3 regions of the Streptomyces sp. SP18CS02 genome follow, and region 1 is predicted to be linked to each of the others. Evidence: riboswitches for the same ligand, from Rfam matches in the RefSeq annotation. Region 1 holds a riboswitch; each other region holds the start of a gene.
The links. A riboswitch is a leader RNA that binds a small molecule or an ion and turns the genes downstream of it on or off. The one in region 1 is predicted to bind cyclic di-AMP.
Positions count from the first base shown of each region.

Region 2: it holds a riboswitch for cyclic di-AMP, as region 1 does, so the genes downstream of both, PUR26_RS16895 (M23 family metallopeptidase) here and PUR26_RS03840 (M23 family metallopeptidase) in region 1, are expected to answer to the same signal.
Region 3: it holds a riboswitch for cyclic di-AMP, as region 1 does, so the genes downstream of both, PUR26_RS26295 (transglycosylase family protein) here and PUR26_RS03840 (M23 family metallopeptidase) in region 1, are expected to answer to the same signal.

Region 1 is NZ_JAQYXC010000252.1:47,545-50,814, forward strand. It holds gene PUR26_RS03830 (HPr family phosphocarrier protein) at 1-87, shown strand, start outside; gene PUR26_RS03835 (GntR family transcriptional regulator) at 241-930, opposite strand; gene PUR26_RS03840 (M23 family metallopeptidase) at 1,222-2,004, opposite strand; cyclic di-AMP (ydaO/yuaA leader) riboswitch at 2,018-2,181, opposite strand; gene PUR26_RS03845 (M16 family metallopeptidase) at 2,467-3,270, opposite strand, start outside.
Region 2 is NZ_JAQYXC010000281.1:409,472-412,741, forward strand. It holds gene PUR26_RS16890 (tyrosine-protein phosphatase) at 1-471, opposite strand, end outside; cyclic di-AMP (ydaO/yuaA leader) riboswitch at 1,826-1,985, shown strand; gene PUR26_RS16895 (M23 family metallopeptidase) at 1,988-2,914, shown strand; partial or broken gene PUR26_RS16900 (SGNH/GDSL hydrolase family protein) at 3,177-3,270, shown strand, end outside.
Region 3 is NZ_JAQYXC010000294.1:442,963-446,232, forward strand. It holds gene PUR26_RS26285 (cytochrome P450 family protein) at 1-90, shown strand, start outside; gene PUR26_RS26290 (transglycosylase family protein) at 203-1,183, shown strand; cyclic di-AMP (ydaO/yuaA leader) riboswitch at 1,443-1,615, shown strand; gene PUR26_RS26295 (transglycosylase family protein) at 1,619-2,299, shown strand; gene eno (phosphopyruvate hydratase) at 2,679-3,270, shown strand, end outside.

The DNA of each region.
Region 1 (3,270 bases):
TCGGACGCCGAGGGTGCGGACATCGCGCTGGACCGTCTGGCGAAGCTGGTCGCCGAAGGTCTCGACGAGCTGCCCGAGACCGTCTGACGGTCCCCGCGGCGGAAACAACTTCAGAACAGCACACGGCGGAGCCGTATCGACCTGAATTCCGGGGCGATACGGCTCCACTGTTCCGTTCCGTTCATGAGCAGGGGAATTCCGGCACGGAATTCCCCGCCCCCTTTGTATACGGACCCATTGTTAATTGCGGACGCTCGCGGTGTTGACGGCATGTTGCGAAGTCCTCACGCGCCCGGCGGCCCGCTCGGGCCGCCGCAGCCGGTGCGCCCCCAGCGAACGCTCGGCGTGCTGGGCGGTGAGCGCCCGGGCCCGTTCGGCATCGCCGCGCGCCACGGCGTCCACGATCGCGCCGTGCTCGGCCCACTCCTCGACCGGGTGCGCGGTCCGCTCGACCGTGTACATCCAGGCGATCTTGTGCCGGAGCTGGGTGAGCAGGGCGGTCAGACCCGGGCTGCCGGACGCCTGGGCGAGGGTCTCGTGGAACCAGCCGCCGAGTGAGCGCAGGTCCTCGCCCTGACCTCGACGGGCCCGCTCCTGCCCCAGCCTGACCAGCCCGCGCAGCACCTTGAGGTGGGCCTCGGTGCGGCGCTGGGCGGCGCGCGCCGCGCCCAGCGGTTCCAGCAGCGCGCGGACCTCCAGGAGGTCGGCCGCCTCCTGCTCGGTCGGCTCGGCGACACACGCTCCGGCGTGGCGCCGGGTGATGACGAACCCCTCCGACTCCAGGGTGCGCAGCGCCTCCCGGACGGGTACCCGAGAAACCCCGTAGCGGCGCGCCAGCTGCTCCTCGGTCAGCCGGCTGCCGCGCTCGAACACACCGGTGACGATGTCATCGCGGATCGCCGTGCATACCGAGTGCGCGGGAATGCGCATACCGAACCTCCGACTTGATCCGCGCGAAACTCAGCTGATTGACGCTCTGTTCGGTGACTCTATTGCAGCAGGCCGGAATTTCCGATGCCTACTCGGAATCCATGTATATCTTTTGGCCAGGATGTCGGGACCACGGGCCGGAAGTCCGCTCCGGGGGCCCTCGGGACGTGCGGAGGGCGCCGGGCGGGACCGCGGGCCCCGGCCCCCGGGGCCGGGGCGCCGAGGCAGGGGAGGACGCGCGAAGGCCCCGGCTCGGAAGGAGCCGGGGCCTTGGCGCGTACGGGCGGAGCGTCAGACGTTGACGCCGTGCGAGCGCAGGTACGCGACGGGGTCGATGTCCGAGCCGTAGTCGGCGCCGGCCCGGGCCTCGAAGTGGAGGTGCGGACCCGAGGAGTTGCCGGTCGAGCCGGAGAGCCCGATCTGCTGGCCCGGCGTGACGCTCTGGCCGACCGACACCGCGATGGAGGAGAGGTGGCCGTACTGGGTGTACGTGCCGTCGTTCATCCGGATGACGATGTTGTTGCCGTACGCGCCGCCCCAGCCGGCCTCGACGACGGTGCCGGAACCCACGGCCACGACGGAGGAGCCGGACGCGGCGTGGAAGTCGATGCCGGTGTGGCTGCCGGAGGACCACATGGCGCCGCCGGTCTGGTAGCCGGTGCTGACGTACGAGCCGGCGACGGGCAGCTGAAAGGAGTTGAGCCGCTTGCGCTCGGCCTCGCGGGCGGCGCGCTCACGGGCCTCGCGGGCCTCCTTGGCGCGGGCCTCGGCCTTGCGCTTCGCCTCGGCCTCGGCCTTCGCCTTGGCCTTCGCCAGGGCGGCGGCCTCCTCGGCCTCCTGCTCCTGGGCCTCGGCCTGGGCGTCGATCCGCTCGGCGAGCGAGTCGGTGACGACGACCTGGTTGAGGCCGGTGTCCTCGAGCGAGCGGGTGTCCGTGTCGGCGGCGAGCGCCGGGGAAGCGAGGGTTCCGATGACGCCGGTGGTGGCGAGGGCCGCGACGCCGGCGACGTGCGCGCTCTTGCGGCTCATGCGGCTCGGGGCACGGTGCTTCCCGGTGGCACGGGTGAACGCCATGAAGTGGCTGATCCTTTCCTTCCTTCTCGCCTACCGGGTTAGCTGACGGGTTCGGAGCAGGAAGGTCTCCTACGGGCCCCTCCGCACGGCGGCGAAGGCGTCCGATTCACCCCAGGGACTGAGTGGGTCCCCGGCTCCCCAGGCTCGCGCCTGACGGGGACTCGGCGATGGCTGTCCGGTGCCGCGGGTGCGGCGGTCGAACCGGGCGGACAGCGCATCAGACGCTAAGCGGCCGATCTTTCAATCACCAAATGGTCACGCTGTTTTGTAGCGCACGCCACAGGGCAGACACACAACCTCCGCAACATTTGGGACATAAGACGCAGCAAAAGCGGAACCCCGGCATCCGATGGGATGCCGGGGTTCCACGGTGCGGCGCATCCGGTCCCACCGTGCGACGGAACCGCAATCGCCGCAGGTGAGGCCGGGCGGTTGCCGCCGCTGCCGTCCGGAACGGGTCAATCAGCCCGTGACCACGGTCACTTCACCGATGCCCAGCGCCTCGACCGGCTCCTTGATCTGTGCGGCGTCACCGACGAGCACCGTCACGAGACGGTCCACCGGGAAGGCGCTGACGGCCGCGGCGGTGGCCTCCACGGTCCCGGTCTCGGCGAGGCGCGCGTACATCTGCGCCTGGAAGTCGTCCGGGAGGTACTGCTCGACCTGGTCGGCGAGCGTGGCCGCGACCGAGGCCGCCGTCTCGTACTTGAGCGGGGCCACGCCCACCAGGTTCTGCACGGCCACATCACGCTCGGCGTCGGTCAGGCCCTCCGCCGCGAGGGTGCTCAGCACCTTCCACAGATCCGCCAGGGCGGGGCCGCTGTTGGGCGTGTCGACCGAACCGCTGATGGCCAGCATCGAGGCACCGGTCCCGTCGGGTGCCGAGCGCAGTACCTGCCCGAAGGACCGTACGCCGTAGGTGTACCCCTTCTCCTCGCGCAGGACCCGGTCCAGGCGGGAGGTGAGCGTGCCGCCCAGGCAGTACGTGCCCAGCACCTGGGCCGGCCAGACGCGGTCGTGCCGGTCGGGACCGACGCGGCCGATCAGCATCTGGGTCTGGACCGCGCCCGGGCGGTCCACGATGACGACCCGGCCGGTGTCGTCGGCGGTGATCGGCGGTACGGGGCGGGGCTCGGCGGGCTTGCCCGTCCAGGCGCCGAGGGTCTCGGCGAGCACCTCGTCGAGATCGACGTCCGTGAGGTCGCCGACGACGACGGCCGTGGCCGTGGCGGGACGGATGTGCGCGTCGTAGAAGGAGCGGACGGC
Region 2 (3,270 bases), on a different contig from region 1:
CAGCGCCGGGACGCTGTCCTCCGCGAGCGCGTGCAGCACCCGGCTGTGCTCGGCCGTGCGCTCCTTGATGATGGCGCGGTAGGAGCCGGACATCCGCGCCGCCGCCTTGCCGTCCGAGAGGATCCGACGGAGCTGGTCGATGTTGCCGTCCCGGACCATGGTCCAGAACTCGGCACCGTCCGCCGGGTCCGTGAGCGGGATGTTCACGTTCCGCACGCCCGGCAGCTCGACGTCCGGACCCTCCAGCCGCTGGTCGGCGGCGTTGCGGAAGTCGAAGACGGTGTGCAGTCCGAGCGAGGCCAGGAAGGCAGCGTCCTCGCCCGTGGCGTGGGCCAGGTGGCCGCTGCGGTAGAGGCGGCCGTACCGCACCCGGCGGCCGTCGACGGTCGGGAGCCCGCCCACATCGCGGAAGTTGCGCACCCCGGTCAGTTCGGGCTCGGTCGACGGGACCTGCGGCAGCTGCTGCGTCACGGGGGCTCCTCCGTGTCTGCCGTCGGCGCTGGTCGCCGACGATGTCGCGGGTCCGACGATACGACATCGATTCGTGGGGCAATCATCTCCGTGCAGCTCGTACATCCGTTGCCCTGCCGGAGGTCGAGGGCCAAGAATGTGCGGACCTGACGCTTGCTGTTCGTATCTGGGTATCTCGATGATCGAGACGGTACGAGAGGGGGATCAGTCCGCTTTCCCGGGCGCGGTCGGCAGCCAGGCGCCGCGCCCCACCGACGCCGGTGTGCTCCTGCTGTCCGCTGTACCTGGTGTATCCGCTGCATCTGCACGGCAGCGCCCGTACCGCCGCCGACGGCGCCGTGGCGCTGGGGGAGCGGGCCGCCCTGCACCCTGCCGACCCGTCGGGTCGCGGCGCGACGGGCATGAGGAGTACCCCGTCGAGGGTGGTCCCCGGTTCGCACGGCCCGCCCTGGAGGTGCCGCGCGCCGAGGCGGCCGCCGGGATCGCGCGCGCGTGACGCCTGGCGGCTCCCGGAGCTCCACGGCCGCAGGGCGCCGCGTCCTGGCCCGTACGCTCTCCACTCACCTACGGCGAGAGGGTCATCGGCAGCCGGCACGGCCGTACGGGGGACCGGCACCCGCCAGTGCCACGGCCTGGGTGATGGTGGTGCTCGGGGTGCGGCGGCCTCGCCGGGGGGAGGCCGGCCGAACCGGCCGGGGCGCGCCGCCGGGTGGAGCCCCTCAAGGCGATCAGGCCCGGGGCGCGGCGGGGTTCCCCGTACCGGCTGCCTGCCCCGGACGAGGGGGCTCGGTGCGGTGCGGTACGTGTACGGCGGCGACTCCGTCGTCCCGGCCTGGCCCCAGTCGCGAGCCACGGGGAACCGGCGCCCCGCGCTGCGGCTGCTCGATATCGACCCTCACGCCACCCGCGCATAAGTATATATCCGGACATTTCTTAGGAGTTCTGTCCATCTCGTCATGGTGTGGCGGCGGGCCCGCGGGGCGGCCGGGACGCCACCGTCATCGTGTCGCACCGCAACTGACGTCATGTCGTGGGAGCAATGCGGGAGCTCGTCGGTTAATGGCGGATCTGTCCGTATTGGAGCTTTGGTTATAACGTGCCCCGGTCGCGCAGGAGATGGGCCGGGACACGTGAGCAGCGTCATAACCGTGACCGTCCGTGGTGGCGCGTCGAGCGCAAAAGCCGTGCCCCGGACGGAAATCCATGATCCGATATCCACGGAGGGTGACCGGAAATTCTCCGGAATTCCTCGACCGGAATGCCTTTGAGGAAATCAGCGGCTTGTTCGTGCCGCCCCGCCTCGCCTACGGTCACCGTCAATCCGGACGGACCGCCGAATCCTGCCGCCGACCGGAATTCGAACCCACCCATGTGTGGCAGGAGCGGGGGACCCAGGTGATACGCCGGAACGGGTAATTCCCGGTACGGCTAGGGGTGAAGCCGTGCGACAGCGCGGCCGGGCATCTCCAGCCCGAACCCGACAGCTCACCTCGCAGGCGCCGGAGAGGAATCCGTCATGCCCGCGAAGGGTAAGCACCGCCGTCCCAAGTCCAGCCCGCTCACCCGCGGATTCGTCGCCGCCGGTACCGGCGGCGCCGCCATCGCCCTTCCGCTGCTCGGCGCCACCGGCGCCCACGCGGCGGAGCAGAGCGCCCCGGCCGCGGTCCCGCAGCAGGCGGTCACCGCCGCGAAGGCCGCTCCCGCCGCGCAGACCGCCGCGAAGGCCGCCCCCCGGACGTACTCCGTGGTCGCGGGCGACCATCTCTCCAAGATCGCCCAGAACAAGGGCGTCAAGGGCGGCTGGCAGCAGCTGTACAAGGACAACCGCCAGGTCATCGGCGAGGACCCGTCCCTGATCCTGCCCGGCATGAAGCTCACGCTCGGCGGAAAGGCCACGGCCGCGCCCAAGGAGCAGCCGAAGGCCGACGACGGCCGGGCCTCACGTTCCGCCGCCCGGCCCGAGGCCCCCGCCAAGGCCCAGGACTCCGGTTCCCCCGCCGCCTCCTCCGGTGGCGGGACCACCGCGCAGGCCAGTGGCTCCGGCTTCACCGCCCCGGTCTCCGCCGGTGTCACCACCCCCTACCGGGCTTCCGGCTCCATGTGGTCCTCCGGCTACCACACCGGCGTCGACTTCGCGGCCTCCTCCGGCACCCCGGTCAAGGCGGTCGGCGCCGGCACGGTCGTCTCCGCCGGCTGGAGCGGCGCGTACGGCAACGAGGTCGTCATCCAGCACGCCGACGGGAACTACTCGCAGTACGCCCACCTCTCCTCGCTCGCCGTCTCCTCCGGACAGAGCGTCAGCGGCGGGCAGCAGATCGGCCTCTCCGGTTCCACGGGCAACTCCAGTGGCCCGCACCTCCACTTCGAGGTCCGGACCGGCCCCGGCTACGGCTCGGACATCGACCCGGTGTCCTACCTGCGCCAGCACGGCGTCTCCATCTGACGTCACCGCACCCGCTCCGCCCCGTACCCGCGCACCCCGCTCGCGCGGCATCCGCACGGGTGCCGGCCGGGGCCGGCGAACCTGACGCGCCGGCCCCCGACACACCGACGGACACGCGGACCGCCCTGCGCCCGGCACCCTCCCGTGCCGGGCGCAGGCGTATTCCGGCTTGGCGGAATCTTGACCGGTGGCATATGTCACCCCACGTCAACCCCTCCTTACGGTCGCGTAGGTCACACCCCCGGGTGAAGGATGTGCACCCGTGGCAGACGATTCGAGATTCAGAGACAGTGACGCATTCGGGTCGTACGCGGCGATCGGTGACAGCTTCACCGAGGGCGTCGGCGACCCCGGGC
Region 3 (3,270 bases), on a different contig from region 1:
GGGAATCCGGACGATTTGCGGTGGCGTGGAGGGCTCATTATGCGTGGACTGCGCACGCTCCCGGTCGAGTTCACATCCTATGCGAACTGACGCTCCATCAGATCTGTGACTTTCGCGTTATCTCCGCTGCATCGACTTGTAACAGACGTTCGAATGCCGCTACGTTCACCGTCACCTCAGCAGTCACGCGAAAGGCAACCGCATGCGCTCCGGGAACGGCCGGCACCGGCGACCTCGTCAGGCTCCCGCCATCATCGTCGCGGCAGGGGTGACCGGTTCCGCGATCGCCCTTCCGCTGCTCGGCGCGGGGTCCGCGTCGGCCGTCGAGGGCACCACCTGGGACCGGGTGGCCGAGTGCGAGTCCGGCGGCATGTGGAGCGCCGACCTCGGCAACGGCTTCTACGGCGGCCTCCAGTTCTCGCAGGAGACCTGGGAGACCTACGGCGGCACGGCGTACGCCCTGCGCGCCGACCTCGCCAGCCGCGCCCAGCAGATAGCCGTCGCCGAGAAGGCCTACGCGGCGCAGGGCATCGCCCCCTGGGAGACCTGCGCCCCCATCGCGGGACTCACCGACGGCAGCGCGCCCGTGGCGGGTCTGCCCTCGGCCGCCAAGCCCTCCGGCGCACCGGCCACTCCCGCCCCCTCGGCCTCCACCGGGACGGCGGACGGCGCGGACGGTGCCGACGGTTCGAAGTCGTCGACGCCCGAGGAGTCCACCACGCCCGCCGGGACCGCTTCCGGCTCGTCCGGCCCGGCCGCGTCCGCCAAGGACGACCCGGCCGGGGACGCCGGGACGGGCGGCGGCAAGCACCGGGGCGAGCCGGCCAGGGAGGCGCCGGTGGACGGTGACGCCTCCACCGACCCGGCGGACTCCGCCGACCCCGCCGCCTCCGAAGGCGACAAGGCCACCGGTACCGGCAATCCAGTCAATCCGGGCACCGAGCGCGAAACAGGCCGACATGCCTCACGGGGTGACGGAACGGCACGTGACGCCGAGGGGGTCGCGCTGGAGGACGGCCAGTACACCGTCCTGCCGGGCGACAACCTGTCGGACATCGCGGAGACGCACGAGCTGCCCGGCGGCTGGACTGCTCTCTACGACGCCAACAAGGCGACCGTGGGTGCGGATCCGGATCTGATCCAGCCTGGTCAGAGCCTGGATCTGACCGCGGCTCAGGAGTGATTCGCTCCCCTTTGTCCGCTTCTGTATAAGTGAGACAAGCGTCTCTTTGCGGCAACTGGCCCGGCTCGCCCGCCTGATCCGACCGATGTGCGGCTCACCAGCACAAATGTCCGCCAGGGGCGGGCCGGATTGGGTGTATTGACCCTGATGTCCATCTTTGAACATCAGGGAGGTCTGTGATTACGGTCGTAACTGCTCGCCACCGCGGGCCCCATCGACCGGTACGCCGAATCCTGCCGTCGGTCGACGGGAACAGTCGACGCTTCGAGCGCCGTAGGCAGGAGCGGGGGACCCAAGGTAAGCGCCGGGTCCGGCCATCGGGAGATGGCCGGCGACCGGCTCGGGGTGAAGCCGCGCGACACGTCGCGCGGCCGGGCAACTCACTAGGCCCGAACCCGACAGCTCACCTCGCAGGCGTCGGTGAGGAGATGTCCCATGCTGTTTTCCGGCAAGGCCAAGCACCGTCGTCCTTCCAAGGCCATCCGTTTCGCCGCGTTCGCCGGCATCACCGGCGCCGCCGTCGCCGCTCCCCTGATGGGCGCCACCACCGCCTCCGCCGCGACCACCGCGGAGTGGGACAAGGTCGCCCAGTGCGAGTCCGGCGGCGACTGGTCGATCAACACCGGCAACGGTTACTACGGCGGCCTGCAGTTCTCCTCCTCGACCTGGGCCGCGTACGGCGGCACCGCGTACGCCGCGAGCGCCGACCAGGCGTCCAAGTCGCAGCAGATCCAGGTCGCCGAGAAGGTCCTGGCGGGCCAGGGCAAGGGTGCCTGGCCGAGCTGCGGCGTCGGCCTGTCCAACGCCTCCTACGACGGCGGCTCCGCCCAGGAGAGCGCCCCGAAGCAGGAGGAGCGCAAGGCCGAGCAGCCCACCACGCGCAGCGAGCAGCGCACCGCGCCGAAGCAGGCCGCGCCGAAGACCGTGACCACCCCGACCGGCGAGAAGGTCGAGAAGGGTGACGGCGAGTACAAGGTCGAGGCGGGCGACACGCTCGGCACCATCGCCGAGGCGCACGGCGTCAAGGGCGGCTGGCAGAAGCTGTTCGAGCTGAACAAGGACATCGTCGACGACGCCGACCTGATCTTCCCCGGCCAGCAGCTCCACCTGAAGTGACCCCCTGAGCCCGTCGGCCCGCCCCGGGCCGCCGGCTCCACCCGCCCACCGGCCCGGCCAGGACCGCCGGCCGCGACGCGTCCCTCCATCAGGGGCCCGCTCGCCCCGGTCCGGCCGGCCCGTGCGGACCACCCCGGCCCGCCGCGCTCTCCCCCGTGCGCGGCGGGCCGGGGTTTTTCGGTGGCGTGGGCCGGTCCATGTGGTTACCGCCCAGTAAATCCTGTGGTTGTTTGCCCGCCAATGCCGGGCCTTGAACCCTTTTTCGTCCCACGGGGCGGGCGTCGGCTGGCCACGGCCCCGGAGCCGGTTAGGCTCTTGTCGCAAGGCCAAGAGACCCTGCACTGCAAGCGTCACATTTTGCGTCACATCCCAGAAGGAGATGCTCGTGCCGTCCATCGACGTCGTCGTAGCCCGGGAAATCCTGGACTCCCGAGGCAACCCCACGGTCGAGGTCGAGGTCGGCCTCGACGACGGCAGCACCGGCCGTGCTGCCGTCCCCTCCGGTGCCTCCACCGGTGCGTTCGAGGCCCTGGAGCTTCGCGACGGTGACCAGAACCGCTACCTCGGCAAGGGTGTCGAGAAGGCCGTCCTCGCCGTCATCGAGCAGATCGGCCCGGAGCTCGTCGGCTACGACGCCACCGAGCAGCGGCTGATCGACCAGGCGATGTTCGACCTGGACGCCACCCCGGACAAGTCGTCGCTCGGCGCCAACGCCATCCTCGGCGTCTCGCTCGCCGTCGCGCACGCCGCCTCCGAGGCGTCCGACCTCCCGCTCTTCCGCTACCTGGGCGGCCCCAACGCGCACCTGCTGCCGGTGCCGATGATGAACATCCTGAACGGCGGCTCGCACGCCGACTCCAACGTGGACATCCAGGAGTTCATGATCGCCCCGATCGGGGCGGAGTCCTTCTCCGAGGCCCTGCGCTGGGGCGCCGAGGTCTACCACACCCTGAAGAAGGTCCTGAAGGAGA